Regions from separate parts of the Streptomyces sp. NPDC017936 genome, predicted to be linked through region 2. Evidence: riboswitches for the same ligand, from Rfam matches in the RefSeq annotation. Region 2 holds a riboswitch; each other region holds the start of a gene.
What was found. Region 2 has a riboswitch for cyclic di-AMP ahead of ACH4F6_RS16370 (M23 family metallopeptidase). Riboswitches for the same ligand answer to the same signal wherever they lie in the genome.
Positions count from the first base shown of each region.

Region 1: linked by a shared signal. The riboswitch ahead of ACH4F6_RS23515 (transglycosylase SLT domain-containing protein) and the one ahead of ACH4F6_RS16370 (M23 family metallopeptidase) in region 2 are both predicted to bind cyclic di-AMP.
Region 3: linked by a shared signal. The riboswitch ahead of ACH4F6_RS24285 (M23 family metallopeptidase) and the one ahead of ACH4F6_RS16370 (M23 family metallopeptidase) in region 2 are both predicted to bind cyclic di-AMP.
Region 4: linked by a shared signal. The riboswitch ahead of ACH4F6_RS33610 (NlpC/P60 family protein) and the one ahead of ACH4F6_RS16370 (M23 family metallopeptidase) in region 2 are both predicted to bind cyclic di-AMP.

Region 1 is NZ_JBIRHK010000011.1:128,789-136,283, reverse strand. Features, by position in the region: gene ACH4F6_RS23535 (polysaccharide deacetylase family protein) at 1-616, opposite strand, end outside; gene ACH4F6_RS23530 (glycosyltransferase) at 763-2,136, opposite strand; gene ACH4F6_RS23525 (GNAT family N-acetyltransferase) at 2,470-3,534, opposite strand; gene ACH4F6_RS23520 (HAD family hydrolase) at 3,812-4,636, shown strand; gene ACH4F6_RS23515 (transglycosylase SLT domain-containing protein) at 4,649-5,125, opposite strand; cyclic di-AMP (ydaO/yuaA leader) riboswitch at 5,131-5,314, opposite strand; gene ACH4F6_RS23510 (polyprenyl synthetase family protein) at 6,165-7,175, shown strand.
Region 2 is NZ_JBIRHK010000007.1:114,688-122,182, forward strand. Features, by position in the region: gene ACH4F6_RS16360 (M16 family metallopeptidase) at 1-371, shown strand, start outside; gene ACH4F6_RS16365 (M16 family metallopeptidase) at 368-1,756, shown strand; cyclic di-AMP (ydaO/yuaA leader) riboswitch at 1,977-2,146, shown strand; gene ACH4F6_RS16370 (M23 family metallopeptidase) at 2,160-2,915, shown strand; gene ACH4F6_RS16375 (GntR family transcriptional regulator) at 3,105-3,797, shown strand; gene ACH4F6_RS16380 (HPr family phosphocarrier protein) at 4,035-4,316, opposite strand; gene ACH4F6_RS16385 (GNAT family N-acetyltransferase) at 4,503-7,313, shown strand; gene ACH4F6_RS16390 (DUF5998 family protein) at 7,435-7,495, shown strand, end outside.
Region 3 is NZ_JBIRHK010000012.1:16,717-24,211, forward strand. Features, by position in the region: gene ACH4F6_RS24275 (PrsW family glutamic-type intramembrane protease) at 1-957, shown strand, start outside; gene ACH4F6_RS24280 (aldo/keto reductase) at 1,069-2,013, opposite strand; gene ACH4F6_RS24285 (M23 family metallopeptidase) at 2,128-3,150, opposite strand; cyclic di-AMP (ydaO/yuaA leader) riboswitch at 3,158-3,317, opposite strand; tRNA gene ACH4F6_RS24290 (tRNA-Met) at 3,634-3,707, opposite strand; gene ACH4F6_RS24295 (dihydrofolate reductase family protein) at 3,905-5,032, opposite strand; gene ACH4F6_RS24300 (MarR family winged helix-turn-helix transcriptional regulator) at 5,189-5,704, shown strand; gene ribA (GTP cyclohydrolase II) at 5,841-6,476, shown strand; gene ACH4F6_RS24310 (NUDIX domain-containing protein) at 6,510-7,193, opposite strand; gene ACH4F6_RS24315 (DUF4406 domain-containing protein) at 7,190-7,495, opposite strand, start outside.
Region 4 is NZ_JBIRHK010000020.1:124,346-131,840, forward strand. Features, by position in the region: gene ACH4F6_RS33595 (esterase/lipase family protein) at 138-1,019, shown strand; gene ACH4F6_RS33600 (peptidoglycan DD-metalloendopeptidase family protein) at 1,239-2,747, shown strand; gene pcrA (DNA helicase PcrA) at 2,849-5,335, opposite strand; cyclic di-AMP (ydaO/yuaA leader) riboswitch at 5,872-6,033, shown strand; gene ACH4F6_RS33610 (NlpC/P60 family protein) at 6,041-7,225, shown strand; gene ACH4F6_RS33615 (tellurite resistance/C4-dicarboxylate transporter family protein) at 7,473-7,495, shown strand, end outside.

The DNA.
Region 1 (7,495 bases), on a different contig from region 2:
GGCTCCGGCGCACGATGAGCCGGGCGATGCGGTACCGCTCGTCCCGGTCCGAGCTGAGCGCGTGCCGGACGGCGGTGGCCGTCTCGTAGCCGGCGGCGGCCGCCGTACGGCGCACCCGACCGCTGTTGTAGCCGTGCGGGTAGGCGAGATGGCGGATCCCGTGCCCGAGGGCGTCCTCCAGCACGGCCCGGGAGTCGCGCAGCTCGCGTGCGAGGTCCCGGGGCGGCAGGGTGTCGAGCTGGGCGTGGGTGACGGTGTGGCTGCCGACCTCCATGCCGTACCGCTCCAGCCCCGCCGCCTGCTCCAGGGTCATCATCGGGGCGGGCGGCAGCAGACTGCGCCCGCCCGGGGCGATGGCGCCGGTGGTGAGGTAGGCGGTGGCGGCCAGCCCCCGTCCGGCCAGGGCCTCGGCGGTGGGGCCGGGCAGGTCGGCGAAGCCGTCGTCGAAGGTCAGCAGCACCGGCCGGGCGGGCAGCGGCGCCCGCCCGGCGAGGTGGTCGGCGAGCGCGCTGACGGTGACGGGCGTACGGCCGCTGTCGACGACGGCGTCGAGGTGCGCCGCGAACTGCCGCGGTGTGACGGTGAACTCCGCGATCCAGCCGGGCGGGTCGTCCATCACGGCGTGGTACAGGAACACGGGGATGGCGGACCCGGCGGCGCCGGTCGTCCCGGTGGTCCCGGTCGCCCCGCTCGTCGGAGCGCCCGTCCCGCCCACCGGTCCCCCCGTCCCGCCCGTGCCCTCCCTGCCGTCCCCGGCCCCTCTCATCGCGACCCTCCGGGCACCCCGGGCTCCCCGGGCACCCCGGGCTCCCCGGGCTCCCCGGACGCCGTCGGCGCCCCGGGTCCCGCGGCTCCCCGCAGGGCGCGGCGGGCCCGCAGATAGCCGAGGGGGCCGTAGGCCATCCCCCGGCGTTGCAGCCGGGACAGCCGGCGGGGCCACGGATGGCCGCGGTCGTCGTGCCCGCCGGGCGCCCCCGCGGTGTCCGCGTCCCGGACCGCGGTCAGCGCACGCGCGTGGGCCAGGCCCCGGGGCAGCCGGGCGAGGAACGCGGGCAGCAGCCCGGGACGGTCGACCAGGATCGCGGTGAGGTAGGCGGTGAGGCCGGCGCCGTAGCCGTACGCCTGGGTCTCCAGGTCACGCCAGGTCTCCCGGTGGTGGTGCCAGACCAGGGCCTGCGGGGTGTAGTGCAGGCGGTGCCCCTGGGCGAGGACGCGGACGAAGCCGTAGAGGTCGTCGCCGCCGCGGGCGAGCGTGCCGGCGCCGGTCGCCGGGTCGAAGCCGCCGACCGCGCGCAGCACGCCGGTCCGGAAGGCCATGTTGGCGCCGGAGCCGAACCGGCCCGCCGCGAACGGGAACAGCGGCTCGTCGGCGGGCGGGTCGGCGGGGTCGTACGTCCGTGCCGTGAAGCCCTTCGCGAAGCCGCCGTGGCTCTCCAGCAGCACCTGGGCGGGCGTGCGCAGCCGAGCCGGCAGGATCAGGCCGGTGGCGCAGCCGAGGCCGGGGTCGGCGGCGAAGGGCGCGGTGAGTTCGGTGAGCCAGCGTGGGTCGGCGACCACGTCGTCGTCGGTGAAGGCGACCACCTCGCCGCGGGCGGCCGCCAGCCCCGCGTTGTGGGCGACGGCGAGACCGGGCACCGGCTCGGTCACGTACCGCACCCGCTCGGCGTACTTGCGCTCGATCAGGTCCCGGGTGGCGTCCGTCACCGGCGCGTTGTCGACGACGACGATCTCGAAGTCCGGGTGGTCCTGGTCGAGCATCGAGTCGAGCGCGTGGGCGAGCTGTCCGGACCGTTCCCGCGTGGCGATCACCACGCTGGTGCACGGCGGGGGAGACGCCTTCGCCTTCGTCTTCGCCGTCGGCTCCGGCTCCGGCTCCGGCTCCTGGACGATCCGCTTCCGGGCCTGCCCGGCGAGGACCGTCCGGGGGTCGGCGCCCTGCGGAACCCGCCCGAGCAGCGTGCCGACGGGTCGGCCGGCCCTCCTGACCAGGAGGAACACCTCGCCGTGGGTGACGGGCGGGCTGCCCGGCCCGGGTCTGAGGACGGCCTCGGCGCCGTCCAGGTCCAGCTCGGCGACCTGGACCGGACCGATGTCCAGGAACCGCCTGATCTCCTGTTCCACCCGTTCTCGAGACATGAACCCCCCTGCTCTCATGAGCCCCTCCCCTGGCACGACCACGAGCCTCCCCGAGTGAGCCGCGACCACGACCGCTCGGGCCGCGCCCACGACCGCCGGGCCACGACCACGACCGCTCGGGCCGCGCCCACGACCGCCGGGCCACGACCACGATCGCTCGGGCCGCGCCCACGACCGCCGGTCCAGGACCACGACCGCCGGGGCCGCGACCGCGCCCCGGGGAGCCGCTCCCGCGCCCCGGGGTGTTTCCGCGCCCCCCGAGCCGCGTGCGCGACCCCGGCCCGTGGGACGGGCCGCGCCCCACGAGCCGTGGTCCGCCCGCCGCGGTCCGTCTCACGCCCGGCGCAGCCGGCCCGCGTTCCTCAGCATCCGTGCGGCCGTCGCCGCGAGCCGCGGCCGGTGCCGCACGAAGTGGTGCGCGCGGCGCGAGGGCTCGCGGCTGAGCCAGGCGAGCGCCGCTCCCACGCCGGGACGCGTCCACGTCCCCTCGTAGACGGGCAGCTCGCCCGTCCTCAGCGAGTCCTTGTACTCGGCCGCGCCCCGCCCCAGGTCGAGCAGCCCGACGCCCTCGGCGGCCGACGCCTCGGCCATCCGCAGATGCAGCACCAGGCCCGGCGAGTACTTCGAGAACTCCGGGTCGTACGCCGGGAACCAGCAGGCCAGCACGGTCGCCGAGCGCAGGCCGAAGTGCGCGGCGATCGGCCGCTCACCGGCGTAGAGGACGGACAGCGTGCCGGAGCACTCCGGGGCGCGGGTCCCGGCGAGCGTGTCGACGAGCCGGGTGATCCACTCCTGGGCGAACCGGTCCCGGCGGCCGGTCCGCCGGTACTGCGCGGACTTCCACGCCATGAGCGTGCGCAGCGCGGCCGGATCCCGCTCGTCGAACACGAACCGCAACGGGCCGACCTGTCGGCCGAGCCGGCGTTCCTTGGCGAGCGTCGTCTTCAGGAACTTCGGCGACTGCGCGCGCAGGACGGACTCGTAGGTCTCGTAGCCCTTCTCCACGTCGATGACGTAGGCCGCGTACTCGGCGGCCGCGCGCGAGACGAACAGGCCCTGTTCCGCCTCCAGGTTGTCGAAGGCGAAGCTGGACAGGGAACAGGCCCGCATCAGTTCGTCCGCGTCCAGCCCGATTCCCGGTGCCAGAACGGCTCCCTGGGCGTCCGAGACGCCGTACGCGAGGGCCTGGCCCTGGCCGAGCCGGCCCCGCTCGTGGGGCAGGAAGCCGACCGGCTCGCGCCCCTCGTACACCACCGCCACCCGCGCGCGCGGCCGTACGCGGCCCACCGCGTCGGCGAACTCCGGTTCCATGAAAGGGTTGCGCGGGACCGTCGACGCCGCGCGCAGCGCCCGCCACCGCTCCCGTTCCCCCTCGCCGAGATCCTCCGGCCTCAGCACGCGAACACGTCCACTGCTCAACCTGACCCCCCGATCAAGTCCCCCCTGGACCCTTGGACGGTACCCCTCCAGGCAGTTCGGGCGGTAGGTAGCACACCATGTTGTTGCCAACCGGTGCAGAGGCCTTTAACCGGTCTGTACCCGACGTTGTGGTGGAAAGCCGTTTCAGCCGTGCGCAACCCCGCCGGTTCCCCGCTCGCGTCGTCCCTTCCGCCGGCACCGGCCGGGGCCGGACGGACGGTGAGTCGGGGGCGGACGGAATCCGTATTCTCTGATCATGGCCGCACCCTTCGCAGATGCCGCGCGCTGCGCGTACTCCCTCGTCGCCACCGACCTGGACGGAACGCTGCTGCGCGGCGACGACACGTTCTCCGACCGGTCGCTCGACGCGCTGGCGCGGGTGGCGGCCGCCGGCGCCCGCCACCTCGTGGTGACGGGACGGCCGGCCCCCCGGGTGCGGCCGCTGCTGGAGAACCTGCACAGCAGGGGGCTCGCGGTGTGCGGCCAGGGCGCGCAGTTGTACGACGCCGGCGCGGACCGTCTGCTGTGGTCGGTCACCCTGGACCGGGAGCTGGCGGAGACCGCGCTCGGCAAGATCGAGGCGGAGGTCGGTCAGGTGTACGCGGCCGTCGACCAGGACGGCGTCGACGGGCTGACGCTCATCGAGCCGGGCTACCGGATGCCGCACCCGACCCTGCCGGCCCTGCGCGTCGGCTCGCGCGACGACCTGTGGTGCGCGCCGATCAGCAAGGTGCTGCTGCGTCATCCCGCCTTGTCCGACGACGAGTTGGCGGCGACGGCCCGCTCGGTGGTCGGCTCGCTCGCGACCGTCACCATGTCGGGGCCGGGCACGGTGGAGCTGCAGCCGTGCGGCATCACCAAGGCGACGGGTCTGGCACTGGCCGCCGAGCACCTGGGGCTGCGGCCGCAGGAGACGCTCGCCTTCGGCGACATGCCCAACGACATCCCGATGTTCGACTGGGCGGCGCACGGTGTCGCGATGGCCGACGCCCACCCGGAACTCAAGGCGGTCGCCGACGAGGTGACGACGTCGAACGAGGACGACGGCGTGGCCGTCGTCCTCGAACGGCTCTTCCCCTAGGAGGGGTGCCGGTCAGTAGGCGCCGAAGACGTTGTCGATGGAGCCGTAGCGCGCGGCCGCGTAGTTGCAGGCCGCGGTGATGTTGGCGACCGGGTCGTACGGGTCGTACGAGGTGCCGGGCACGTGGTACGCGGTGAAGGTCGGGTCGATGACCTGGAGCAGGCCCTTGGAGGGGGTGCCCTTGACCGCGTTGGAGTCCCAGAGGTTGATGGCCTTCGGGTTGCCCGAGGACTCACGCATGATGTTGCGGTGGATGCCGTTGTAGGTGCCCGGGATGCCGCGCTCGGCCATGATCGCGAGCGACTCGCGGATCCAGCCGTCGAGGTTGTCGGGGTACCCGGCGATCGTGGTGCCCGACCCCGTGCCGGCGGCGGACGCGCTGCCGGCGCCGACGAGCGGGAGGGTGAACACGGCGGCGCCGGCGCAGACGGCGGCGACGGTCCGGGCGAGGCGGATGCGGGCACGGCGGGGCTGAGCGGCAGCGGACATGGCGGTCTTCCTCTCCGACGCCTGCGAGGTGAGCTGTCGGGTTCGGGCGGAAAGGTGCCCGGCCGGCCGCCGTGGGCACGGCGACGCGACTTCACCCCGAGCCGGTCCGGTACGTACGTGACGTACGGCCCGGCGGCCTACCTGGGTCCCCCGCTCCTGCCGTGCGCGAGTGTTCGTCGATGGATGGCGAAGGGCGGCGGCAGGATTCGGCGTCCGCCCGACTGGGCGGGAACGTATGCGAGAGCACATGTCCGGAACAAGTGCCTGATTCACTGATCGCCCCAATTGACCTTGGTCTGAGGGGTATGGGGTACTTGATCCTTTGCCGTCGGGAAGCATCAAGTCGCTTGCGGGGAAAGCGGAATCACGGATTCCGGGGCCGGGCGCCCTCGTGTCGCGAAGTGAGCCAACTCACGGGCGATGACAAGAGGGGTGAATCGGACAATAAACCTCAAGTCCCTTCCAATGGGGCGCAGTACGGAGGCGAAGGGGAACGCGCCGCTCCCGCGGGCCGATCGGCCGGCGCGGCCCCGGGGCGAGGGGGCGCCTCGCCCGGTGGGCGGGTGCGCGCCCGGTGCGGCCCCGGTGGGCTCCGGTCCGCCGGGGCACGCGCGTGTGAGGGGCCGGTCCGGGCCGGCCTGCCCGCCGAGGGCCGGGGAGCGCTCCCGGACCGCCGGACCGCCGGGTCGCGGGGGGCGGAGGGGCCCCTGGGGCGGCCGGTGAGGGCGTGGTCGTTTCGGGGAGGGAGCCGGGCGCCGGAGGCGGCGTCCGCCGCTGCGCGGGACATGAATCGCCGCTTCCCGGTCAGTCGATACGTGTCCGCCGGTACCGGCCGGTCAGAAACATGCCGGCCGTGATCCGGAACCGCCCGGGCTGCACCGGTGTCTCCCGCGCCTCCCGGTCGGGCGATGTGGGGGCCGAGGGCGTGGGGGCTTATCGGTGATCGAAACGTGACCGGATACGCTGAGCCGAGTGGTGGCAGCGACCTATCGACAAACCGTGTAAGCGGCAGTGGACACCAGCAGACAGGAGACCCCTCGTGACCGTCGTCGGGCCGTTCGGGCTGAGCGTGCGGGACCAGGCTCTGGAAGCCGATGTCCAGGCCGGATTGGCGGCTGTCGAGGAAGGCTTGCTCGAGGCCACCAAGAGTGAGGTCCCGTTCATCACGGAGGCCGCCCAGCACCTGGTGCGGGCGGGCGGGAAGCGGTTCCGGCCGCTGCTCGTGATGCTCGCGGCGCAGTTCGGTGATGCGTACGCGCCCGGAATCGTGCCGTCGGCGGTGGTGGTGGAGCTCACCCACCTGGCCACGCTGTACCACGACGACGTGATGGACGAGGCGGCCGTCCGGCGGGGCGTGCCGAGCGCGAACACCCGGTGGGGCAACTCGGTGGCCGTCCTGACGGGGGACTTCCTGTTCGCCCGCGCCTCGCACATCGTCGCCGACCTCGGGCCCGAGGCGGTCCGGGTGCAGGCGGAGGCGTTCGAGCGGCTGGTCACCGGCCAGATCCTGGAGACCGCGGGGCCGCAGGACGGACGGGACCCGGTCGAGCACTACCTCGACGTGCTGGGCGGGAAGACCGGGTCGCTGGTGGCGGTGTCGTGCCGCTTCGGGGCGATGATGTCGGGCGCCGACGACAAGGTCGTGGACGTGCTGACCCAGTACGGGGAGCGGCTGGGGGTCGCCTTCCAGCTCGCCGACGACGTGCTGGACATCGCGTCGGACTCGCACGAGTCGGGCAAGACGCCGGGGACGGACCTGCGGGAGGGCATCCCCACGCTGCCGGTGCTGCGGTTGCGGGAGCGGGCGGCCCGGCTGTCCCTGCCCGAGGACCTCGCGCTGTGCGAGCTGCTGGACTCCGACCTGAGCGACGACGCGCGGCACGCGGAGGCGCTGGCCGCGCTGCGGGCCCACCCGGCGCTGGAACAGGCCCGAGCGGACACCGTGCGGTACGCGAAGGAGGCGCGGGCCGCGTTGGCGCCGCTGCGGGAGTGCGGGGCGAAGTCGGCGTTGATGGAACTGTGCGATGCGGTGGTGCACCGGGCGGGGTGAGGGGTTCGCCCACCCGCCCGTCTCGGCTTCTCGAGGAGCGGCCCTCGAAAGGCCTCGGGGCTCCGCCCCGGACCCCGTGGGGACCTCGTCCCCTGCGCCCCTGACGGGACTGCGCCCCCTTCACCCTGACGGACGCCCGAGCCCTCGCCGGTCCCTCCGTGCTCGCTCCGCTCGTCCCCGGCCCCCTACGGGACGGCCCCGTCCGTCCGACGTCGTGTCATACCGCAGGCGTACGCGGAGTTGAGTCCTCGGGTTGACGCATGGGGGTGGCTGATTTGGTCAGATGGGGACAACGGAAAACACCACTCCTCACCGATTCG
Region 2 (7,495 bases):
AGACCTCCGGCGACGTCGAGGTGCCGGTCATCGAGACCGCCATCGACGAGGAGCTCGCCCGGTTCGCCGAGGAGGGCCCCACGGCCGAGGAGATGGAGCGCGCCCAGGCCCAGCTGGAGCGCGAGTGGCTGGACCGCCTCGGCACGGTGGCCGGCCGCGCCGACGAACTGTGCCGGTACGCCGTCCTGTTCGGCGACCCGCAGCTCGCCCTGACCGCCGTGCAGCGCGTGCTGGACGTCACGGCGGAGGAGGTGCGGGAGGTGGCCAAGGCCCGCCTGCGCCCCGACAACCGCGCCGTACTGGTCTACGAACCCACCGAGCCGACCGACAGCACCGCCGACGAGGACGAGAACGAGGAGGCGGCCAAGTGACCGAGCTCGCCACGATGGACTTCCACCCCCAGCCGCAGGCGGGCGAGGCCAGGCCGTGGGCGTTCCCGGCCCCCGCGCGCGGAACGCTCGACAACGGCCTGACCGTGCTGCACTGCCACCGGCCCGGCCAGCAGGTCGTCGCCGTCGAGGTCATCCTCGACGCGCCCCTGGACGCCGAGCCGGCCGGACTCGACGGCGTCGCCACGATCATGGCGCGGGCCTTCTCCGAGGGCACCGACAAGCACTCCGCGGAGGAGTTCGCCGCGGAGCTGGAGCGCTGCGGCGCCACCCTCGACGCGCACGCCGACCACCCCGGCGTCCGCCTCAGCCTGGAGGTCCCCGCCTCCCGCCTGGCCAAGGCCCTCGGCCTGATCGCCGACGCCCTCAGGGCGCCCGCGTTCGCCGACAGCGAGGTCGAGCGCCTGGTGCGCAACCGCCTCGACGAGATCCCGCACGAGCTGGCCAACCCGTCCCGGCGCGCCGCCAAGGAGCTGTCCAAGGAGCTGTTCCCGGCCGACGCGCGCATGTCGCGTCCGCGCCAGGGCACCGCGGAGACGGTCGAGAACATCGACTCCGCGGCGGTCCGCGCCTTCTACGAGAAGCACGTCCGTCCCGCCACGGCCACCGCCGTGGTCGTCGGCGACCTGACGGGCGTCGACCTGGACGCGCTCCTCGGCGACACCCTGGGCGCCTGGACGGGTTCCCCGGCCCAGCCGCGGCCCGTGCCGCCGGTGACCGCCGACGACACCGGCCGGGTCGTCATCGTGGACCGCCCCGGCGCCGTCCAGACGCAGCTGCTGATCGGCCGCGTCGGCCCCGACCGGCACGCGCGCGTGTGGCCCGCCCAGGTGCTCGGCACGTACTGCCTCGGCGGCACCCTCACCTCCCGCCTGGACCGCGTCCTGCGCGAGGAGAAGGGCTACACCTACGGCGTGCGCGCCTTCGGGCAGGTCCTGCGCTCCGCGCCGGACGGCACGGGCGCCGCGATGCTCGCCATCAGCGGCTCCGTGGACACCCCGAACACCGGTCCCGCGCTGGAGGACCTCTGGAAGGTGCTGCGCACCCTCGCCGCGGGGGGACTCACCGACGCCGAGCGCGACGTCGCCGTGCAGAACCTGGTCGGTGTGGCGCCGCTGAAGTACGAGACCGCCGCGGCCGTCGCCGGCACCCTGGCCGACCAGGTCGAGCAGCACCTGCCCGACGACTACCAGGCGGCGCTGTACCAGCAGCTCGCCGCGACCGGCACCGTGGAGGCCACCGCGGCCGTCGTGAGCGCCTTCCCGGTGGACCGTCTGGTGACCGTCCTCGTCGGTGACGCCGCCCGGATCAAGGAGCCGGTCGAGGCCCTGGGCATCGGCGAGGTGAAGGTCGTTCCCGCGGAGTAGGGACCGCGGCCGCACGCCCGGCCACCGCGGCACGCGCGCGTGAGGGGCCCTGGTGACCGACGGGTCGTCAGGGCCCCTTCGATGTCCGAATTGAGCGAGAGGCTGCCTGTCTGCCCTGTGGCATGCGCTACAAAACCCCCGTTGCGTTTGGGCGCGGACGGCGGGCGCGTCTAGTTTCGTCCGGGCTGTTCGTCGGGCAGTGCGCCGCACCCGCGGCACCGGACAGTCATCGCCGAGTCCCCGTACGGCGCGAGCCAGGGGAGCCGGGGACCCACACCTGTGCAGTCCCTGGGGTGAATCGGACGCCCGCGCGTGCCGCGAGGGGGCCCGTAGGAGACCTTCCTGCTCCGAACCCGTCAGCTAACCCGGTAGGCGAGAGGGAAGGAAAGGACCGCTCAACTTCATGGCGTTCACCTGCGCCACCGGGAAGCACCGTCGTCCCGGCCGGACGAAGCGCACCACCGCCCGCGCGGCGGGCATCGCGGCGCTCACCACCACCGGCGTCATCGGAACCGTCGCCTCCACCCCGGCTCTCGCCGCCGAGACCTCCTCCGAGCAGACCGGCCTGATCCCCGTCGTCACCATCGGCGACTCCGTGGCCGAGCAGATCGACGACCAGGTCGCCGCGCAGAAGCAGGCCGCCCGGGAGGAGGCCGCGCGCAAGGAGGCGGCCGCCCTGGCCGCCGCGAAGGTCGAGAAGGAGCGCGAGGCCAGGGCCCGCGCCGCCCGCGCGGCCGAGCGCGAGCGCCTCAACACCTTCGTGTCGCCGATCACCGGCTCCTACGTCTCCACGAGCTACCGGTCCGGTGGCTCGCTGTGGTCCTCCGGCAGCCACACCGGCATCGACTTCCACGCCTCGAGCGGCACGCCCGTGCACGCGGTCGGGCTCGGCACCGTCGTCGAGGCCGGCTGGGGCGGCGCGTACGGCAACCAGGTCGTGATCCGGATGCACGACGGGACGTACACCCAGTACGGTCACCTGTCGTCGATCAGCGTCTCGGTGGGGCAGGAGGTCGCCCCGGGCACGCGGATCGGTCTCTCCGGCGCGACCGGCAACGTCACCGGCCCGCATCTGCACTTCGAGGCCCGCACGAGTGCGGAGTACGGCTCGGACATCGACCCGGTCGCCTACCTCCGCAAGCACGGCGTGGACGTCTGACGACGCACCGCGACGGATCGTCCCGGCCCCGGCCTTCCCGGCCGGGGCTTTCGTCGTTTCCTGCGCTCCGCTGTCCAAAAAATATCCCTGGATTCCGGCCCGCCGTCGGAAATTCCGGCCCGCTGCAATAGAGTCTTTGACCACGCGTCGCTCGTCGGCGTTTCACGGGGATTAAGGCGGAGGTCGGTCATGCGTATTCCGGCGCACTCGGTGTGCACGGCCATCCGGGACGACATCGTCGCGGGTGTCCACGAGCGTGGCGGCCGCCTCACCGAGGAAGTCCTCGCGCGCCGCTACGGCGTCTCGCGCGTCCCCGTCCGGGAGGCCCTGCGCACCCTGGAGGCGGAGGGCTTCGTCGTGACGCGGCGGCACGCGGGCGCGTGCGTCGCCGAACCGACCGAGCAGGAGGCGGCGGACCTGCTGGAGATGCGCCTGCTCCTGGAGCCGCTCGGAGCCGCCCGGGCCGCCCAGCGGCGCACCGAGGCGCACCTGAAGGTGCTGCGCGGTCTCGTCCGGCTGGGTCAGGAGCGCGCCAGGAGGGGCAACAGCGACGACCTGCGCTCCCTGGGCGGCTGGTTCCACGAGACGCTCGCGCAGGCCTCCGGCAGCCACGCCCTGACCTCGACCCTCACCCAGCTGCGCCACAAGATCGCCTGGATGTACGCGGTGGACGCGCCGGCCGACCCGGTGGACTCCTGGGCCGAGCACGGCGCGATCGTGGACGCCGTCGCGCGCGGCGACGGCGAGCGCGCGCGGGCGATCACCGCGCTGCACACCGAGCGCTCGTCCGCCGCGCACCGGCCGCGCTTCCCGGGCGGCGACCGCCCGGACCGTGTGAGGACTTCGCAACACGTCGTCAACATGTCGGGCCCACGCCATTAACACGAGGGCCGTATACAAAGAGGGGTTATTCGGCGGACGTGGATTTCCGCTGCCCTTTTCGTGGTGCGCCGTGAATTCCTGGTGGCGCGCTCTTCGTGTGCGCGTGCTTTCCTTTTCGGCGTGCTCGGGCTGATTTTCTTCGCGAGGCCGCGTGAAGGCGCCGGAGCGCGACCGTGCCGAAACGGCGGAGCCGCGCCGCCCGGGAAGGGCGACGCGGCTCCCTGTGCGCCGCGGGGCTCAGACGGTCTCGGGAAGCTCCTCGAGCCCCTCGGAGACCAGCTTGGCCAGCCGGTCGAGCGCGACGTCCGCGCCCTCGGCGTCGGAGGCGAGGACGATCTCCTCGCCGCCCTGGGCGCCCAGACCGAGGACGGCCAGCATGGAGGCCGCGTTGACGGGGGTGCCGCCCGCCTTGGCGATCGTCACCGGGACGCCCGCGGCCGTGGTGGCCCGTACGAAGATGGAGGCGGGGCGGGCATGGAGGCCCTCGGCCCAGCCGACGTTGACGCGGCGCTCAGCCATGTGTTGCTGCCCTTCAGTGCTCAGGGTTGTCTAGACCAGTGTTCCACACGTGGAGCGTGCCGGGAACGGTGCTGTGTCCCTGTCCCGCGTCCCGTTCCCGTCCGGCCGCCCGGGCCCCGGCCCGGCCTCCCGTCCTCCACAGACTGCCTCGCGCCGTTGTCGTGCGCGAGCCGTACTCTGGGCCCCATGCAGAGCGCCCCGGACCGGCACGAGTACCCCGCCCACTGGGAAGCCGACGTGGTGCTGCGCGACGGCGGCACCGCGCGCATCCGGCCCATCACCGTCGGCGACGCCGAGCGCCTGGTCAGCTTCTACGAGCAGGTCTCGGACGAGTCGAAGTACTACCGCTTCTTCGCGCCCTACCCGCGCCTGTCCGCCAAGGACGTCCACCGCTTCACGCACCACGACTTCGTGGACCGGGTGGGACTCGCGGCCACGGTCGGCGGCGAGTTCATCGCCACCGTGCGCTACGACCGCATCGGCGCCGGCGGCCTGCCCGCCTCGGCGCCCGCCGACGAGGCCGAGGTCGCCTTCCTCGTGCAGGACGCCCACCAGGGCAGGGGCGTGGCCTCCGCGCTCCTGGAGCACATCGCGGCCGTCGCGCGCGAGCGCGGCATCCGGCGGTTCGCCGCCGAGGTGCTCCCCGCCAACAACAAGATGATCAAGGTGTTCACCGACGCCGGGTACACCCAGAAGCGCAGCTTCGAGGACGGCGTCGTCCGTCTGGAGTTCGACCTCGAGCCCACCGAGCGCGCCCTGGCCGTGCAGCGCGCGCGGGAGCAGCGCGCCGAGGCCCGCTCCGTGCGGCGGCTGCTGGTGCCCGGCTCGGTCGCCGTCGTCGGGACCGGACGCACCCCCGGCGGCGTCGGCCGCAGCGTCCTCGGCAACCTCCGGGAGGCGGGTTTCACCGGCCGCCTGCACGCGGTGAACAAGGCGTTCCCCGAGGACCTGAAGGAGCTCGACGGCGTCCCCGCCCACCGCTCGGTGCGCGACATCGACGGGCCCGTGGACGTCGCGGTCGTCGCCGTCCCGGCGGAGCACGTGCCCGAGGTCGTCGCCGAGTGCGGGGAACACGGCGTGCAGGGACTCGTCGTCCTCGCCGCCGGCTACGCCGAGAGCGGCCCCGACGGACGCGAGCGCCAGCGCGAACTCGTGCGGCAGGCGCGTGCGTACGGGATGCGGATCATCGGGCCCAACGCCTTCGGCATCATCAACACCTCCCCGGAGGTACGGCTGAACGCGTCCCTGGCGCCGGAGATGCCCCGCCCCGGACGCATCGGCCTGTTCGCCCAGTCCGGCGCCATCGGCATCGCCCTGCTGTCGCGGCTGCAGCGGCGCGGCGGAGGCGTCACCGGCGTCACGGGCGTGTCGACGTTCGTCTCCTCCGGCAACCGCGCCGACGTCTCCGGCAACGACGTCCTGCAGTACTGGTACGACGACCCCGACACCGACGTCGCCCTCATGTACCTGGAGACCATCGGCAACCCGCGCAAGTTCACCCGCCTCGCACGCCGTACGGCGGCCGCCAAGCCACTGGTCGTGGTGCAGGGCGCCGGCTCCGCCCCCCAGGGGCACGCCGTACGGGCCACGCGGCTGCCGCGCGCGACGGTGTCGGCGCTGCTGCGGCAGGCCGGCGTGATCCGCGTCGACACCATCACCGAACTGGTGGACGCCGGCCTGCTGCTCGCCCGCCAGCCGCTGCCGGGCGGACCGCGGGTGGCCATCCTGGGCAACTCCGAGTCCCTGGGGCTGCTGTCGTACGACGCGTGCCTCTCCGAGGGACTGCGTCCGCTGCCGCCGCTCGACCTGACCACGGAGGCCTCGGCGGAGGACTTCCACGCGGCGCTGGCGCGCGCCCTGGCCGACGACACCTGCGACGCGGTCGTGGTGACGGCGATCCCGGCGATCGGCGAGGCCTCGCCCGGCGACGCCGAGCTGGCCCAGGCGCTGCGCTCGGCCGCGGCCAAGGGCCCCGCCAAGCCGGTGCTCGTCGTGCACGTCGAGCTCGGCGGTCTGGCGCAGGCCCTGTCGGCCGCCGCGAGCACCGCCCCACGCGCGCGTGCGGCGACGGCGGACGCCGGCGCACCGGACACCGGCCCGGGACCGGCCCCCGTGCCCGAGGCCCCCGAGGGCACCCGCCTCATCCCCGCCTACCCCGCCGCCGAACGCGCGGTCCGCGCCCTCGCCGAGGCCGTGAAGTACGCGCAGTGGCGCCGCGAGGCCGCCGACCCCGGCAGGGTCCCCGAGCACGAGGACATCGACGAGAAGGGCGCCGCCCGGCTCATCGGCGGGCTCCTCGCGCGCGGACAGGGCCTCACCCTCGGCGCGGACGAGACCCGCGAGCTGCTCGGGCGGTACGGCATGGCCGTGCGCCGGGCGACCCCGGCCGCCACCCCCGACGAGGCCGCGCGGGCGGCCGCCGACCTCGGCTACCCGGTGGCGCTCAAGGCCACCGCCCCCCACCTCAGGCACCGCGCCGACCTGGGCGGCGTCCGGCTCGACCTCATGGACGAGGAACAGCTGCGGCGCGCCTACGCCGAGTTGACCGAGCTGTTCGGGACGCCCCAGGAGGTGCGTCCGGTCGTGCAGGCGATGGCCCCGCGCGGGGTCGACACCGTCGTCCGCGCGGTCATCGACCCGGCGGCCGGAGCCGTCCTCTCGTTCGGGCTCGCCGGGGCCGCCTCGCAGCTGCTCGGCGACATGGCGCACCGCCTGATCCCCGTCACCGACCGCGACGCCACCTCCCTGGTCCGCTCGATCCGGACGGCACCGCTGCTGTTCGGCTGGCGCGGCTCGACGCCCGTCGACACCCCCGCCCTGGAGGACCTGATGCTGCGCGTGTCCCGGCTGGTCGACGACCACCCCGAGGTCGTCGCGGTCACGCTGGAGCCGGTCGTCGTCGCCCCGCACGGCCTGAGCGTCCTCGGCGCCTCGGTCCGGCTCGCCCCGCCGCCCGTCCGCGACGACCTCGGCCCACGGACGCTCCCGGCGTACTGACGCGGCCTCCCGGCGCACCGGAGCGGCGGCGAGCGGGGCCCGGCGGCGGACGAGGTCCGGCGGCGAGCGGCGATGTCCGGCGGTTCCGGGCGGTCCCTCGCAGTCAGCGGGTCCCCGTAGGATGGACGGCATGGCCAAGACCAGTACGACGACCCAGGGGCTGCGTGCGGCGATCGAGCGCA
Region 3 (7,495 bases), on a different contig from region 2:
GACTTCACCGGGCTGGTCGACGGAGTCGTGATCGCCGGGATCACCGCCACCGGCTTCGCCTTCACCGAGAACATCCTCTACCTCGGCAACGCCTTCGGCACCGACCAGCTCACCGGGGACGGCGGCATCGCCTCCGTCACCGCCGCCACCTTCTTCGTGCGCGTCATCATGTCCCCGTTCGCGCACCCCCTGTTCACCGTCCTGACCGGCATCGGCTTCGGCGTCGCCGCGCTCTCCGGGGAGCGTCAGCGCGTCCGGCGGGTGCTGCTGCCGCTGTCCGGCCTGCTGCTCGCGATGGGCATGCACGCCCTGTGGAACGGCTCGTCGGTGCTCGGCGAGTGGGGGTTCTTCGCGGTGTACGGGGCGTTCATGGTGCCGGCGTTCGCGGTGCTGACCTGGCTGGTGGTGTGGACGCGCCAGCGCGAGCTGGGCACCGTGCGCGAGGAACTGCCCGCCTACGCGGCCGCGGGCTGGATCTCCCCGGCGGAGCCGTACGCGCTCGGTTCGATGCGGGCCCGGCGGCTGGCCCGCGACCACGCCCGCCGGCACCTGGGCAAGCCGGCCGCGCGCGAGGTGGCGCGGTACGAGGCGTACGCGACGTCCCTCGCGTTCCTGCGGCACCGGGGGCGCCTCGGCCGGGCCGGCGCCGACTTCGTCGTGCGGGAACGGGAGTTGCTGAACGAGCTGTGGCGCCGCAAGGACATCGCGCGCCCCGCACTGGACCACGCGGCGCGCATGACGGCTCCCCCGGTTCCGGTGGCCGTGCCGCCGTGGGCGGTGTACGGGGCCCCCGGGTACGGGCAGGGGTACGGGCGCCCGGCCGGGCCGGGCCCGTACCCGTGGCACCCGCAGCACCCGCTACAGGCACCGGCCCCGCAGCCGCTGCACGCGCGGCCGGGGTACTCCGGGTACGTCCCCCACCCCCCGTACCCCCGGCCCCAGCAGCACGAGGGGTAGGGGCACCCGGCCGGACACCGGGTCACGGCCCGGACAGCGCGTCACGGCCCGGAGGCGCCCGGCGCGTCTCCGGGCTCCGCCGCTCCTCGTCCCCGGCCCGCCGGCGTGCCGTTACGCGGACGCCTCCGTGAGCCGCCGGGTCTCGTCCTCCGTCAGCTCCAGTTCGGCCACCGCCAGCAGCGCCGGCAGCTGCTCCACCGTCCGCGCGGAGGCGATCGGCGCCGCCACGGTCGGCCGGCCCGCGAGCCACGCCAGGGCGACGGTGGCGATCTCGCTGTCGTGGGCGCGGGCGATGTCGTCCAGGGCGGCGAGGACCTTCCGGCCCCGCTCGGTCTCCAGGTGCTTGGCGGCCCCCTGGGACCGCGCGCTGTCCACGGTCGTGCCGGGCCGGTACTTGCCGGTGAGGAAGCCGGAGGCCAGCGCGTAGTACGGAACGGCGGCGAGGCCGGAGGAGGCGACGAGGTCCTGGAGCCCGCCCTCGTAGGTGTCGCGCGATACGAGGTTGTAGTGCGGCTGGAGGACGACGTACCGGGCGAGGCCCTCGCGGTCGGAGAACTCCAGGGAGGCCCGCAGGCGCTCGGGGGAGATGTTGGAGGCGGCGATGTGCCGCACCTTGCCCGCCCTCACCAGCTCGTCGAGCGCGCCGACGATCTCCTCGACGGGCACCTCGGGCTTGTCGAAGTGGGTGTAGTAGAGGTCGATGCGGTCGGTGTCCAGACGGCGCAGCGAGGCGTCGGCGGCGGCCTTGATGGTGGCGGCGGTCAGCCCCTGGTAGTCGGGGTGCTGGCTCACCTTCGTCGCGATCACGATGTCGTCGCGGTTGCCGCGGGCCTTGACCCACTTGCCGATCAGGGTCTCGGACTCACCGCCGCTGTTGCCCTCGATCCACGCCGAGTAGGAGTCGGCGGTGTCGACGAAGTTGCCGCCGGCGGCCGTGTAGGCGTCGAGGACGGCGAAGGAGGCGGCCTCGTCGGCGGTCCAGCCGAAGACGTTGCCGCCGAGGGCGAGCGGGAAGACCTCGAGGTCGGAGGAGCCGAGCTTGCGCAGGGAAGTCATGCCTCCCTTCAACACCTCGGCCGAAGGCGCGCATTCCGCGCCTCCGGCCAAAGGTTCACAAAGATCCGGGAAACCACCTCACCGGTCCCCGGACGACTCAGGAGGTACGGGACCTCAGGGGTTCAGCCCCTTGTCGCGCAGCCAGGCACCGGGGTCGATGCCGGAGGCGCTGCCGCCCGGGTGCACCTCGAGGTGGAGGTGGGCGCCGGTGACGTTGCCGGTCGCGCCGACCCGGCCGATGACGTCGCCGGTGGCGACCTTCTGGCCGACGCTGACGCTGATGGAGGACTGGTGGGCGTACCAGATCTCGGTGCCGTCGTCGAGGGTGAGCACGGTCTTGTACCCGTACGACCCGTCCCAGCCGGCCGAGGTGATGGTGCCGCTGTGCACGGCCTTGATCAGGGTGCCGGTGGGGGCGGCGAAGTCCAGACCGGTGTGGTACCCGGAGGACCAGTAGGCGCCGGCCTGACCGAACGTCGAGGTGATGGTGTACGAGGAGGTGGGCAGCGTGTACTGCTTGGCGAGCTCGGCGAGGCGCTCGGCCTCGGCCTTCTTCGCGGCCTCCTCGGCGGCCTTCTTCTTGGCGGCGGCGGCCTGGGCCTCCGCCTCCTTCTGGGCCTTGGCGGCCGCGTCGGCCTCCGCCTTGGCGACGGCGGCCTCGGCCGCGGCCTGGGCCTTGGTCTCGATCTGGGTCTGCTGCGACTCGGCCTGCGCCATGATCCGGCTGCGCAGCGCCTCGCCCGCGTCGGCCGCGCTCGCGGTGCTGTCGTCGGCGGCGACCGTGGCGCCGAAGCTGCTGAGGGCGGGCGCCGCCTCCTCGGAGGTGTCGTCGTCCGAGATCAGGGAACCCACGGAGGGGAGGTCCGGCATGGAGATGGAGACCGGCGGCTTGCCGGTGTTGGCGCTGGCCATGCCGCCCGCGCCGACGGCGGCGATGACGCCGACGCCGAGGACGGTGGAGCTGCGGGCGAGTCCGCCGCGCTGCTTGGCGACGCGGTGCCGGCCGCGTACCGGGCGAATGGACTCCGCGGTGGGGTTCCACTCCTCCCAGGGGCCCTCGTCGGTGCGGTTGCCGCCGTAGCCGAAGGTCTGGCTGGGCGCGATCGGGGCTTCTGGGGCAGGCGGGTTGGACGCCACGCGGGCGTACTCCTTTCCTTCCGTCGCCTACCGGGTTAGCTGACGGGTTCGGAGCGGGAAGGTCTCCTACGCGCGTATACCGGCCGTTGCCTCACGGCGGCTTACGCGTGATTCACCCCAAGGTGGTGGTTCCCCGGTTCCCTTACGGGATTCGGCGCGTGCGCACGGAGCCGCCTCTTGTGACGGCTGGGACGACCGCGCTGCGTTATCGAACGTTAATAGACGCGAGGCCCGGTTTCCAAGCTGTTCCCCTTGATCAACAACATTCCTGGCCTGGACTTTTGTCCCACCAGCGGCGAAAAACGGGCGAGTTGACCCCACGTCGGGGGCGGTTCAGGGGTCACGGCGGTTTTGATGGTGACCCAGTCGTTATGCGCAGGGCGCTCGGCCGGTCACTTTCCGTGAGATCCGGGCGGGAGGCGGGCCGGCGGCGAACGCACCGAGGGCCGGAACCCTGATCGGGTTCCGGCCCTCGGCCTTGAGTAGCGGGGACAGGATTTGAACCTGCGACCTCTGGGTTATGAGCCCAGCGAGCTACCGAGCTGCTCCACCCCGCGTCGGTATGACACCAGTGTACGCCATCCGCGGGACGGGAAGCACAAGGGTTGTTCCAGGGGCGCCCGGGGAACCGCCGGAGGGCTCCTCGGCGGGCGGCACGGCGGCCGCCCCCAAGGCCTCACCCCGCCCGGCGGCGCTGTACGAGGCGCCTGCCCGCCCGGCGGTGCTGCACGAGGCGCCTGCCCGCCCGGCGGCGCTACAGCAGATGCCGGTTGGGGGCCTCGGCCCGCTCCTCGTACTCCGGGAGGACGACGACGTCCACGCCCGCGGCCGCCAGCAGGCCGGAGCCGTCGGCGCCGGTCACGAAGGTGTTCGGTTCGCGCCAGGCCGTCACCACCCTGCCCACGCCCGCGTCCAGGACGAGACGGGCGCAGGGCGTCGGGCGGGAGGCGCGGTGGGTGCAGGGTTCGAGGCTGGTGTAGACGGTGGCCGTGGCCAGGCGGGGGTCGGCCGGGTCGATCTTCGCCAGGGCCGCCTCCTCGGCGTGCACCACGGGGTCGCCGGCCTCCCGGGAGTGGCCGCGCGCCAGCTCCGTCCCGTCGGCGGCCACCACGACCGCGCCCACGCTGAACGCGGTCCGCGACGGCGGGCAGGCGGCCGCCAGATCGCAGGCGAGGGCCAGCCAGTGGTGGTCGGCGGCGACGGGCAGCGGGCCGGCGCCGGGCGCGGTGGGCTCGTAGCGCATCAGCACGACGTCCTCGATGGGCCGCGTCTCGACCAGCCGCAGCCGTCCGGCCTGGTAGCCGCCGGGTCCGAACAGCCGGGGCGCGTCCGGGTCGCCGACGAAGAGGGGGGCCAGGACGAGCTGGAGCTCGTCGGCGAGGCCCTCCTGCAGGAGCTGGGTGTGGACGGTCCCGCCGCCCTCGACCATGAGCCGCCGCACGCCCCGGACGTCGTGCAGGTGCTCCAGGAGCCGCCGCCAGTCGAGGCGGGCGCCGAGGGGGACGACGTCGGCCGCGAGGCCGAGCGACCGGGCCCGCTCGGCGCCCGTGTCGGTCGTGTACACGACCTTCTCGCCGCCCGTGTGCCAGAAGTTCGCGTCCGGGTCCAGCTCGCCGGAGCCGCTGACCGTGACCTTGAGCGGGTACTCCGGCCGGCCCGCCGCCCGGCGCGCGGCCCGGCGTTCGGGCGCGTTGACCAGCAGGCGGGGGTTGTCGGCCCGGATGGTGCCGGCGCCGACCAGGATCGCGTCCACGGAGGCCCGCACCTCGTCGACCCGGTCGAAGTCGGCGGGGCCGGAGAGCAGCAGGCGGTCGGGGCCGGTGTCGTCGAGACAGCCGTCGAGGGAGACGGCGGCGGACAGCAGGACGTACGGGTACGGCATCGGCGCGGGCTCTCCGGGCGAGGGGCGAGGGGGAAGGGAATGGGGCGAGGGAGCGGGAGGTCGGGCGGCCGGCCGGCGGGTGCGCCCCGCCTCCTCGCCCCGCCCCCGCCCCGACATCTCTTGGTTTCAAGTTTGAAGCAAACCTACACTGGGGGCATGACGACCCGCTGGCTCACCGCCGAGGAGCAGCGCGCCTGGCGCGCGTACGTCGCCGCGTCCCTCCTCCTGGAGGACACGCTCGACCGGCAGCTCCAGCAGGAGGCCGGCATGCCGCACCTGTACTACTCCATTCTGGCCAACCTCTCCGAGGCGCCCGGGCGGAGCCTGCGCATGACCGATCTCGCGGAGTCGTTGAAGATCACCCGCAGCCGGCTGACGTACGCGGTGGCCCGGCTCGAGAAGGACGGGCTGGTGCGGCGCGAGGAGTGCCGCCGGGACAAGCGCGGGAGCGTCGCGGTCCTGACCGACGGGGGCATGTCGGTCCTGGAGCGGACCGCGCCGGGCCACGTCGAGACGGTCCGCGCCTCCCTCTTCGACCGGCTCACCCCGGAGCAGGTGGGCCAGCTGGAGGAGATCTGCACGAGGATCGCCCAGGGCCTCCAAGGCGACGACGGCGCGTCCGGCCCGGAGGACCTCCCCTGGCGCCGGAGGTCGTCCCGGCCCTGCTCATGAGCCGGGTCACAACGCCGTCACCGACCGTTGCTTCAACTTTAAAGCATGGGATAGGGTCTCGATCGTCGGATCTGCTTCAAATCTGAAACAGTGGGGCGGATCCGCGCACCGTGCCCGCCGGACCCGGAGAACCCGCATGCTCGACATCCCCGCAGCCACCCCGCGTGCCCGCGTCCGGGTACCGCTGCGCTTCCACGACGGCTACACCGCCGACGCCGAACTGGTCACCTTCCACGGCCTGGCCGACGGACAGGAACACGTGGCCGTCGTCCTCGGCGACCCCGGCCCCCGCCCCCTCGTCCGGCTGCACTCCGAGTGCCTGACCGGCGACGCCTTCGGCTCCGCCCGCTGCGACTGCGGCCCCCAGCTGCGCGAGGCGGTCGAGCGGATCGCCGACCGCGGCGGCGTCCTGCTCTACCTGCGCCAGGAGGGCCGGGGCATCGGTCTGTACAACAAGCTCGACGCGTACGCCCTCCAGGACCGGGGCCTGGACACCTACGAGGCGAACGCCGCCCTCGGCCTGCCGGAGGACGGCCGGGACTACACGGCCGCCGCCCAGATGCTGCGCGCCCTGGACATCACCGCGCTGGACCTGCTGTCCAACAACCCCGACAAGGCCGGGCAGTTGCGCGCGCTGGGCATCGACGTCCACGACCGCGTGCCGACCGGCGTCTTCACCACCCCGCACAACATGCGCTACCTGCGCGCGAAGGTCCTCCAGACGCAGCACACGCTGCCGCTGGCGGACCTCGCGGAGCTGGGCGTGGGCTGAGGCGCCGTCACCTCCACCGGCCGGGGCCGCCCGTCACGACTGCCGGAAGGGGCCGTCGAGCGCGGCCCACTGGAGCAGCATGATCGTCTTCGCGTCGGCGATCCCGCCGCTGCGGACCAGGGCGAGCGCCTCCGTGAACGGCAGTTCGACCACGGCGATGTCCTCGCCCTCGTCGGCCACGCCGGCCGTGTCCGCGCCGGGGACCGAGCCGTCGTAGGGCGCGGCGAAGAAGCTCAGGCGTTCGGTGACCGAGCCGGGGCTCATGTAGGCGTCGAGGACGTGCTCGACGTCGTGGATGGTCCGCCCGGTCTCCTCCTCGGCCTCCCGGCGGATCGCCTCCCGGGGTTCGTCGCCGTCCAGCAGCCCGGCCGCGGTCTCCAGCAGCATGCCGTCGGGGTGCCCGTTGACGTAGGCGGGCAGCCGGAACTGACGGGTCAGCAGGACCGTGCGGCGCTCGGGGTCGTAGAGCAGGATCGTCGCGCCGTCGCCCCGGTCGTACGTCTCGCGCCGCTCGCGGCTCCAGTGGCCGTCGCTGTGCCGGTAGTCGAAGGTGGTGCGGCGCAGGACCGACCAGTCGCAGGCGAGGACCTCGACGTCGTGGACGCGGACGCGGGGGTTGCCGGTCAGGTCGCGGCCCTGCCGGTCGAGTCCGGTACGGCCGCGGGGGTCGGGCAGGTCGATGCCCGGCCGGCCGGGGTGTGCGTTCTGCGCGCTCACCGGCCGGCCTCCGGCACGTCGGCGATCCGCGTGTAGACGTCCTTGCCCCGCGCACGGGCCCGCGTCACCATGCGGTCGGCGCCTTCGGAGGGCCCGCCGATGCGCAGGACCGCGTCGCAGCGGTCGAGCAGGCGCTCGGCGACCGGGTGGAACAGCTCCTCGAAGAGCGGGTCGCCGGGCCCGGTGCTGCCGGCCGTCTCCAGGAGCGGCAGCGCCAGCGCCTCCCCGGTGACGGGCAGGTGCCCGGCCCGGAAGAGGGTGAGGGCGGTCTCGTTCATGGCCCGTACGTTCGCGGCGAGTGC
Region 4 (7,495 bases), on a different contig from region 2:
AGGTCGCCGTACCACCGCGCCGCAGGCCGCGCGCCGCGGCGGTACGGCGCATCGGCACAGAGCGCCGGCCTCTGCCGCGACTGCCACGAGGGCACGGGGGACAGAGGCGTCCCCGGGGTGCCGACAGGAGGTCGGCCATGCAGGTCACACGGATGGTGGAGCCGCTTCTTCCGTACTGCCGGCGCCTGTGGCCGACCAGCCTGGCGGGGCTCTCCGTCACCCTCCTGAAGGCCACGGCGCTCGACCTGGCGATCCTCGCCGGCCACCTGCTGCTGTACCCCTCCGGCATCATCCAGGAGCGGCGCGGACCGGCCGTTCCCGCGCTGCCCGACGAGGGCGGCGCCGAGGATCCGGCACGGCTGCCCACCCGGGCCACGCCGCCGGTGGTCCTGTTGCACGGCTTCATCGACAACCGCTCGGTCTTCGTCCTGCTGCGCCGCAGCCTCGCCCAGCACGGCAGGCACCGGGTGGAGTCGCTCAACTACTCACCGCTCACCTGCGACATCCGCATAGCGGCCGAGCTGCTGGGCCGGCACATCGAGGAGATCTGCGAGCGCACCGGCAGCAGCCGGGTCGACGTCGTCGGGCACAGCCTCGGCGGACTGATCGCCCGTTATTACGTGCAGCGGCTGGGCGGCGACGCCCGCGTGCGGACGCTGGTCACCCTCGGCACCCCGCACGGGGGCACCCGGGTGGCTCCGCTGGCGAACGCGCACCCGATCGTGCGGCAGATGCGCCCCGGCTCGCAGGTCATCGAGGAACTGTCCCGGCCCGCGGCCGGCTGCCGCACGCGCTTCGTCAGCTTCTGGAGCGACCTCGACCACCTGATGGTGCCGCTGGAGGCGGCCCGCATCGATCACCCGGACCTGCTCGCCGAGAACGTCCAGGTGAGCGGCATCGGTCATCTCGCCCTGCCCGTGCACCCGGCCGTCGCGACCGGCATACGGCAGGCGCTCGACACCGACTGGACGCAAGCCGCCCGGTCCGCCGCGCAGAACGACGACCTGACGGTGGCCTGAGACGTCCCCGCGACGCTCCGAACGCCCCTGACAACCGCTCCCATATCGAACACTCTTCGAACATAGGGCCAAGGTCGCGTCCACCCTCCCCCGAAACAGGGCCGATTGCCCCTTTCACGCGAGCGTGAAACCTGCCGAAGATTGTCGCGCCCGCATACCGCCGGGTACAGTCGCCGCACTGCTCTGGCAGCCCCTGTTGTCGAGGCGAGAGAGAAGTTGGTGAACGATCGTCACCCGTCGGGGACCATGACCACCCCGGCCCCGGCTTCCGACGCCGACCCGGCGCACTACGCGTCGCACGACTCCCAGGAAGCCCAGTACGGCGACTTCACCGGCTACGACGCCTACGGCGACGGCGCCCACGCCACCGGCCACTTCGCGGCCGACCCCCTGTTCGGCGGCCTCCCGGACGACGGCGCCTCCACGGGCTCGTACGACTCCGGACAGTGGTCCACGGGCAGCCACCAGACCCTCGCCTACGACCCGTACGCGGCCCAGCACCACGCCGCTTACGACACGGGCGCCTACGACGCGACCGCGTGGACCACGGGTCAGCAGCACCTGGCGTCCATCCCGCACCAGGCGCCCGCGGTCGACGCCAGCGGGCAGTGGGACGCCGGAGCCTGGCTCCAGCCCGACCCGTCCGGCGGGCCCGCCGACCAGACCCAGCAGTGGGACTGGGGAGCACAGGCCTTCGACACCGGCGCCTACGACGCCACGCAGTGGAACACCGACGGCGCCCCCGGCCCCGACGAGTACGAGCAGCCGGCCGAGGTGCCCTTCGACCAGCAGCCCACCGCCACCTTCGAGCCGGGCGCCTTCGACCTGGCCGCCCACGACGAGTCCGCCGCCCACGAGGACCACCCCGAGGGCGAGGGCGAGTCGGCCGCCACCGGCGAACTGCCCGCCGTCTCCGCGCTCCCCCTCCTCGACGACCAGGAGGAGTCCGCTCCGGCCCCGGTCTCCCGTGCCGCGGCCCGCAACGCCGGCCGGTCCCGGCGCCGTACGCCCCCGAAGCGCTCCGCGCTGCTGACGGTGGCCGTGCCCTCGGCCTGCGTGATGGGCGTCGCCGGCATCGCCGCCGCCTCCGTCGGACCCCTGGCCGGCGGCGACGACAAGGACACGACGGCGACCGCCTCGGACGCGCAGGCGGTGAAGCCCTCGGCCGCCAACAACAAGCTGGACGCCCAGCTGCAGACCCTCACCGCCGAGGCCGACGACTTCGCCGACCGCGCCAGCCGGACGCAGGAACGCATCGACCTCAAGGCGCAGCAGGAAGCCGAGAAGAAGAAGGCGGCGGCGGAGGCGGCCCGCAAGGAGCGGCTGCGCCCCAAGTACGCCCTCCCGGTCGCCCAGCACGGACTCAGCGCCTACTACGGCCAGTCCGGCATCAACTGGATGTCCCAGCACACCGGCATCGACTTCCCGGTCTCCTACGGCGCCACGGTCATGGCCGCCACCGACGGCACCGTCCGCACCCAGTGGAACAGCGCCTACGGCAACATGATGATCGTGACGGCGAAGGACGGCACGGAGACCTGGTACTGCCACCTCTCCAGCTACCGGGTCTCCTCGGGGACGACGGTGAAGGCCGGCGACCCGATCGCGTACTCCGGGAACTCCGGCAACTCGACCGGCCCGCACCTGCACTTCGAGGTCCGTCCGGGCGGGGGCTCGTCGATCGACCCGCTGTCCTGGCTGCGCAGCCACGGCATCGACCCGACCTGATCCACCGGATTCCGTGTACCCCCTTTCCGCGTCCTGATCCACGCGCCGGGCCCCCGCCGTTCGGGCGGGGGCCCGGCGCGTGACCGGCCGGGAACGCGGGGCTAGAGCTTCTCCACCGGCGCGTACCGCAGCAGCAGCCGCTTGGGCTTGGTGTCGCCGAAGTCGATCGTCGCCTCGGCGTTGGCGCCGGTGCCCTTCACCGCCACGACCGTGCCCAGCCCGAACTGGTCGTGCGTGACGCGGTCGCCGACGGCCAGCGAGACGGCCGGCTTCTCGGCCGCGCCGCCCCGGCGCGTCGCGAAGCCGGAGGCGCCGGCGGCCGAGGACCGGGAGCGGGACGAGGACAGCGACGCCGCCACCCCCGAGACCGGACCCGAGGAGACGGGCGCGGTCGCCCCCGTCCGCTTCCAGTCCACATGCGTCGCCGGGATCTCCTCCAGGAACCGGGAGGGCGGGTTGTACGACGGCTGCCCCCACGCGCTGCGCATCGCGGACCGCGTCAGGTACAGCCGCTCCCGCGCGCGCGTGATGCCGACGTAGGCCAGGCGGCGTTCCTCCTCCAGCTCCTTGGTCTGGCCGAGGGCGCGCATGTGCGGGAAGACGCCGTCCTCCATGCCGGTCAGGAACACGACGGGGAACTCGAGGCCCTTGGCGGTGTGCAGGGTCATCAGGGTGATGACGCCGGATCCGTCCTCGTCCTCGTCGGGGATCTGGTCGGAGTCGGCGACCAGGGCCACCTGCTCGAGGAATTCGGCCAGCCCGACCGACTCGCCCTCACCGCGCTCCTGCTCGAACTCCAGGGCGACGGCGGCGAGTTCCTGGAGGTTCTCGATCCGGGTCTCGTCCTGCGGGTCGGTGGAGGCCTGCAACTCGGCGAGGTAGCCGGTGCGCTCGAGCACCGCTTCCAGGACCGTGGCCGGTCCCGCGCCCGACTCGACGATCGTGCGCAGTTCCTCCATCAGCGCGTTGAACCGCTTCACGGCGTTCGTGGAGCGCGCCGCCATGCCGTACGCCTCGTCGACGCGCTTGAGCGCCTGCGGGAAGCTGATCTTCTCCCGCTGGGACAGGGCGTCGATCATCGCCTCGGCGCGCTCGCCGATGCCGCGCTTGGGGACGTTGAGGATGCGGCGCAGCGGGACCGAGTCCTCCGGGTTGGCCAGGACCCGCAGGTAGGCCAGGACGTCCCGGACCTCCTTGCGCTCGTAGAAGCGGACGCCGCCGACGACCTTGTAGGGCAGGCCGACGCGGATGAAGACCTCTTCGAAGACACGGGACTGGGCGTTGGTCCGGTAGAAGACGGCGACGTCGCCGGCCTTGGCCTCGCCCGCGTCGGTGAGGCGGTCTATCTCGTCGGCGACGAACTGGGCCTCGTCGTGCTCGGTGTCGGCGACGTAGCCGGTGATGCGGGCGCCCGCGCCCGCGTTGGTCCACAGGTTCTTGGGACGGCGGGACTCGTTGCGCTCGATGACCGCGTTGGCCGCGGAGAGGATCGTCTGCGTCGAGCGGTAGTTCTGCTCCAGCAGGATCGTCGTCGCGTCCGGGTAGTCCTCCTCGAACTGGAGGATGTTGCGGATGGTCGCGCCGCGGAAGGCGTAGATCGACTGGTCGGCGTCACCCACGACGCAGAGCTCGGCCGGCGGGACGTCGTCGGCGCCGGGCGGTGCGTCGGCGGGACGCTCGAAGGTGCCGACGAGCTCGCGGACGAGGGCGTACTGGGCGTGGTTGGTGTCCTGGTACTCGTCGACCAGGACGTGCCGGAAGCGGCGGCGGTAGTGCTCGGCGACGTCGGGGAACGCCCGGAGCAGGTTGACCGTCGTCATGATCAGGTCGTCGAAGTCCAGCGCGTTCGCCTCGCGCAGCCGGGACTGGTACATCGCGTAGGCCTGGGCGAGGGTCTTCTCGAAGCCGTCGGCGGCCCGGGCGGCGAAGTCCTCCTCGTCGATCAGCTCGTTCTTCAGGTTGCTGATCTTGGCGCTGAAGGACTTCGGCGGGAAGCGCTTCGGGTCGAGGTCCAGGTCGCGGCAGACCAGGGCCATCAGGCGCTTGGAGTCGGCGGCGTCGTAGATCGAGAAGGACGAGGTGAAGCCGAGCCTCTTGGACTCGCGGCGCAGGATCCGCACGCACGCGCTGTGGAAGGTCATCACCCACATCGCGTTCGCCCGCGGGCCGACGAGCTGCTCGACGCGCTCCTTCATCTCGCCCGCGGCCTTGTTGGTGAAGGTGATCGCGAGGATCTGGCCCGGGTGGACGTGGCGCTCGGCGAGCAGGTGGGCGATGCGGTGGGTGAGCACGCGCGTCTTGCCGGAGCCGGCGCCGGCGACGATGAGCAGCGGGGTGCCGGAGTGGACGACGGCGGCGCGCTGGTTGTCGTTGAGCCCTTCCAGGAGCGCGGCCGCGTCGATCACCGGGCGCGGGGCGCCGTCGCGGTAGTACGCGTCCCTGTCCGGCGGCACGTCGAACTTCCCGCCGAACAGATCGTCCGGAAGCGGCTCCGGAGCGTGATCGTCGTCGGGCGGCGGCGGTTCCTCCTCGTGGCCGCGAGGGGCCTGGAGGTCCGCCAGGAAGCTGTCGTCAAAGAGGCTGCTCATCGCTCTCCGAGTCTAGGGTGCCCCACCGACAACCCGCGGCGGTCCCGAAAACATCCCGGTCTCCGGAAGCGGTCCGGGAGCGGGCGGACGGCCGGAGAGGCCCCCGAGGGCGCCTCCGGGGCCCGGAGGCGCCCTCGGGGCCTCTCCCGGAGCCTGTGCGGCCTCTGCGGCCCTCCAGGAGCCTTCGGGGTCCTCCGGAGGCTCCGGGGCCCTCCGGGCGCCCCGGGCGGTTTCCCGCCCCCGGTACGAGCCGTCACGATGCGTGACCGAAGGTCCGGCACGCGCGGGCGCCGACCACAGCCGAAAGGGGGCCCGGGCCCGAAGCGGCGGGCGTCACCACCCGGGAACACATACGGACATATCCCCGCCCAACGCCACAGAGCGTTGAGCGGGCGCGAACCCCTGACCGAAGGTCACGAAAATGTATCGGGCATATCACCCATCAACCTTCACAGGGACCACACGAGTTGGCTACCGTGCCGGGCAGGCCGTACGACCCCCACCGGCGAACCTCGCCGGGCCGCGCGGCCTCCGCCGAGTCCGGCGCGCCCCCTCGCGGCAGCCGGAGCCGGGGACCCACCGAGAACCCGGGGTGAATCGGCCCGACTCCCCTCCCGGGGAGAGGCCGTAGGGCAACCCTTCCGAACCACCCGCCCGAACCCGACAGCTAACCCGGTAGGCGGACGATGGAAGGAGTCGCCTCCCTTGGCGTCGCAGCACCGCAAGCCGCGCCCCGCGGGCACGCGCGTGGCAGGCATACGCAGACCCGCCCTCGCCACCGCCGCCCTCACCTCGGTGGCCCTGCTCTCCCAGACGGCCAACGCCGCGCCCTCGACCGACGACAAGCCCAGCCTGGAGGAGGTCGAGAAGAAGGTCGACGACCTCTACCGCCAGGCGGAGTCGGCGACCGAGAAGTACAACGCCGCCAAGGAGAAGACGACCAAGCAGCGCAAGCGCGTCGACTCCCTCCTCGACGACGTGGCCCAGCGCGCCCAGGAGCTCAACGAAGCACGGGAGCAGCTGGGTTCCTTCGCCGCCGCGCAGTACCGCACCGGCGCCTCCGCCCCCGAGACAGCGACCTTCCTGCTCGCGGACACCCCGCAGGACTACTTCGACCAGACGCAGCTGATGGGCCGGCTGACCGAACGCCAGAAGAGCGCGGTCGACGACTACGTCACCCAGCAGTCGCAGACCATGAAGAAGCGTCAGGAGGCCTCGCAGAGCCTCGAGACGCTCACCGACTCGCAGAACGACCTCAGGACCGCCAAGGCCACCGTCCAGAAGAAGCTCAGCACCGCACGCGCGCTGCTGTCCCAGCTGACGGCGGAGGAGAAGGCGCGGCTCGCCGCGATCGAGAAGCGGAAGCAGCAGGAGGCCGCCCGCAAGGCGGCGGAACTGGCACAGCAGCAGGCAGCCGAGGCGGCGGCCGCCCAGCAGGGGAGCGACGGCTCGTCGGCCACGGGCGGTTCGCCGGGCACGGACACGTCCTCGTCGTCGCCCTCGTCGCCCTCGTCCTCCGACGCCTCGTACGCCACCAAGGCCGAGAAGGCGCTCGCCTTCGCGCGCGCCCAGATCGGCAAGCCCTACGTCTGGGGCGCCACGGGCCCCGAGTCGTACGACTGCTCCGGTCTCACCCAGGCCGCCTGGAAGGCCGCCGGCGTCACCCTTCCGCGCACCACGTACGACCAGGTCGACGCGGGCACCACCGTCTCCCTCGCCGACGCCCTGCCGGGCGACCTGATCTTCTTCTACGACGACGTCACCCACGTGGGCGTCTACATCGGCAACGGCATGATGATCCACGCCCCGAAGCCGGGGGCGTACGTCCGCGAGGAGTCGGTGTACTACGACGGCGAGTCGTCGATCCACAGCGTGGTGCGGCCGGCCTGAGCGGCCGCCCGGCGGGCCGGGGACCGCCCGAGCGGGGCCCCGGTCGTCACGGGGCACGCGCGCGTGGAGGCACGTTTCGCGGCCGGGCCTTCCCGCCCGGGCGAGGGCCGGGGCACGGAGGAGGCGGAGACGGGGGCTCGCGCCACAGCCGCGCGTCCCCGCTCCGTGTCCTGCGCCCGCGCGTATTTCCTCGTCCCCGCGCGCGTGCCCCCGCGCGAGCCGCCCGGCGCTCCTTAGCATCGGCCGCATGCCCCGCTCTTCCTCCCTTCG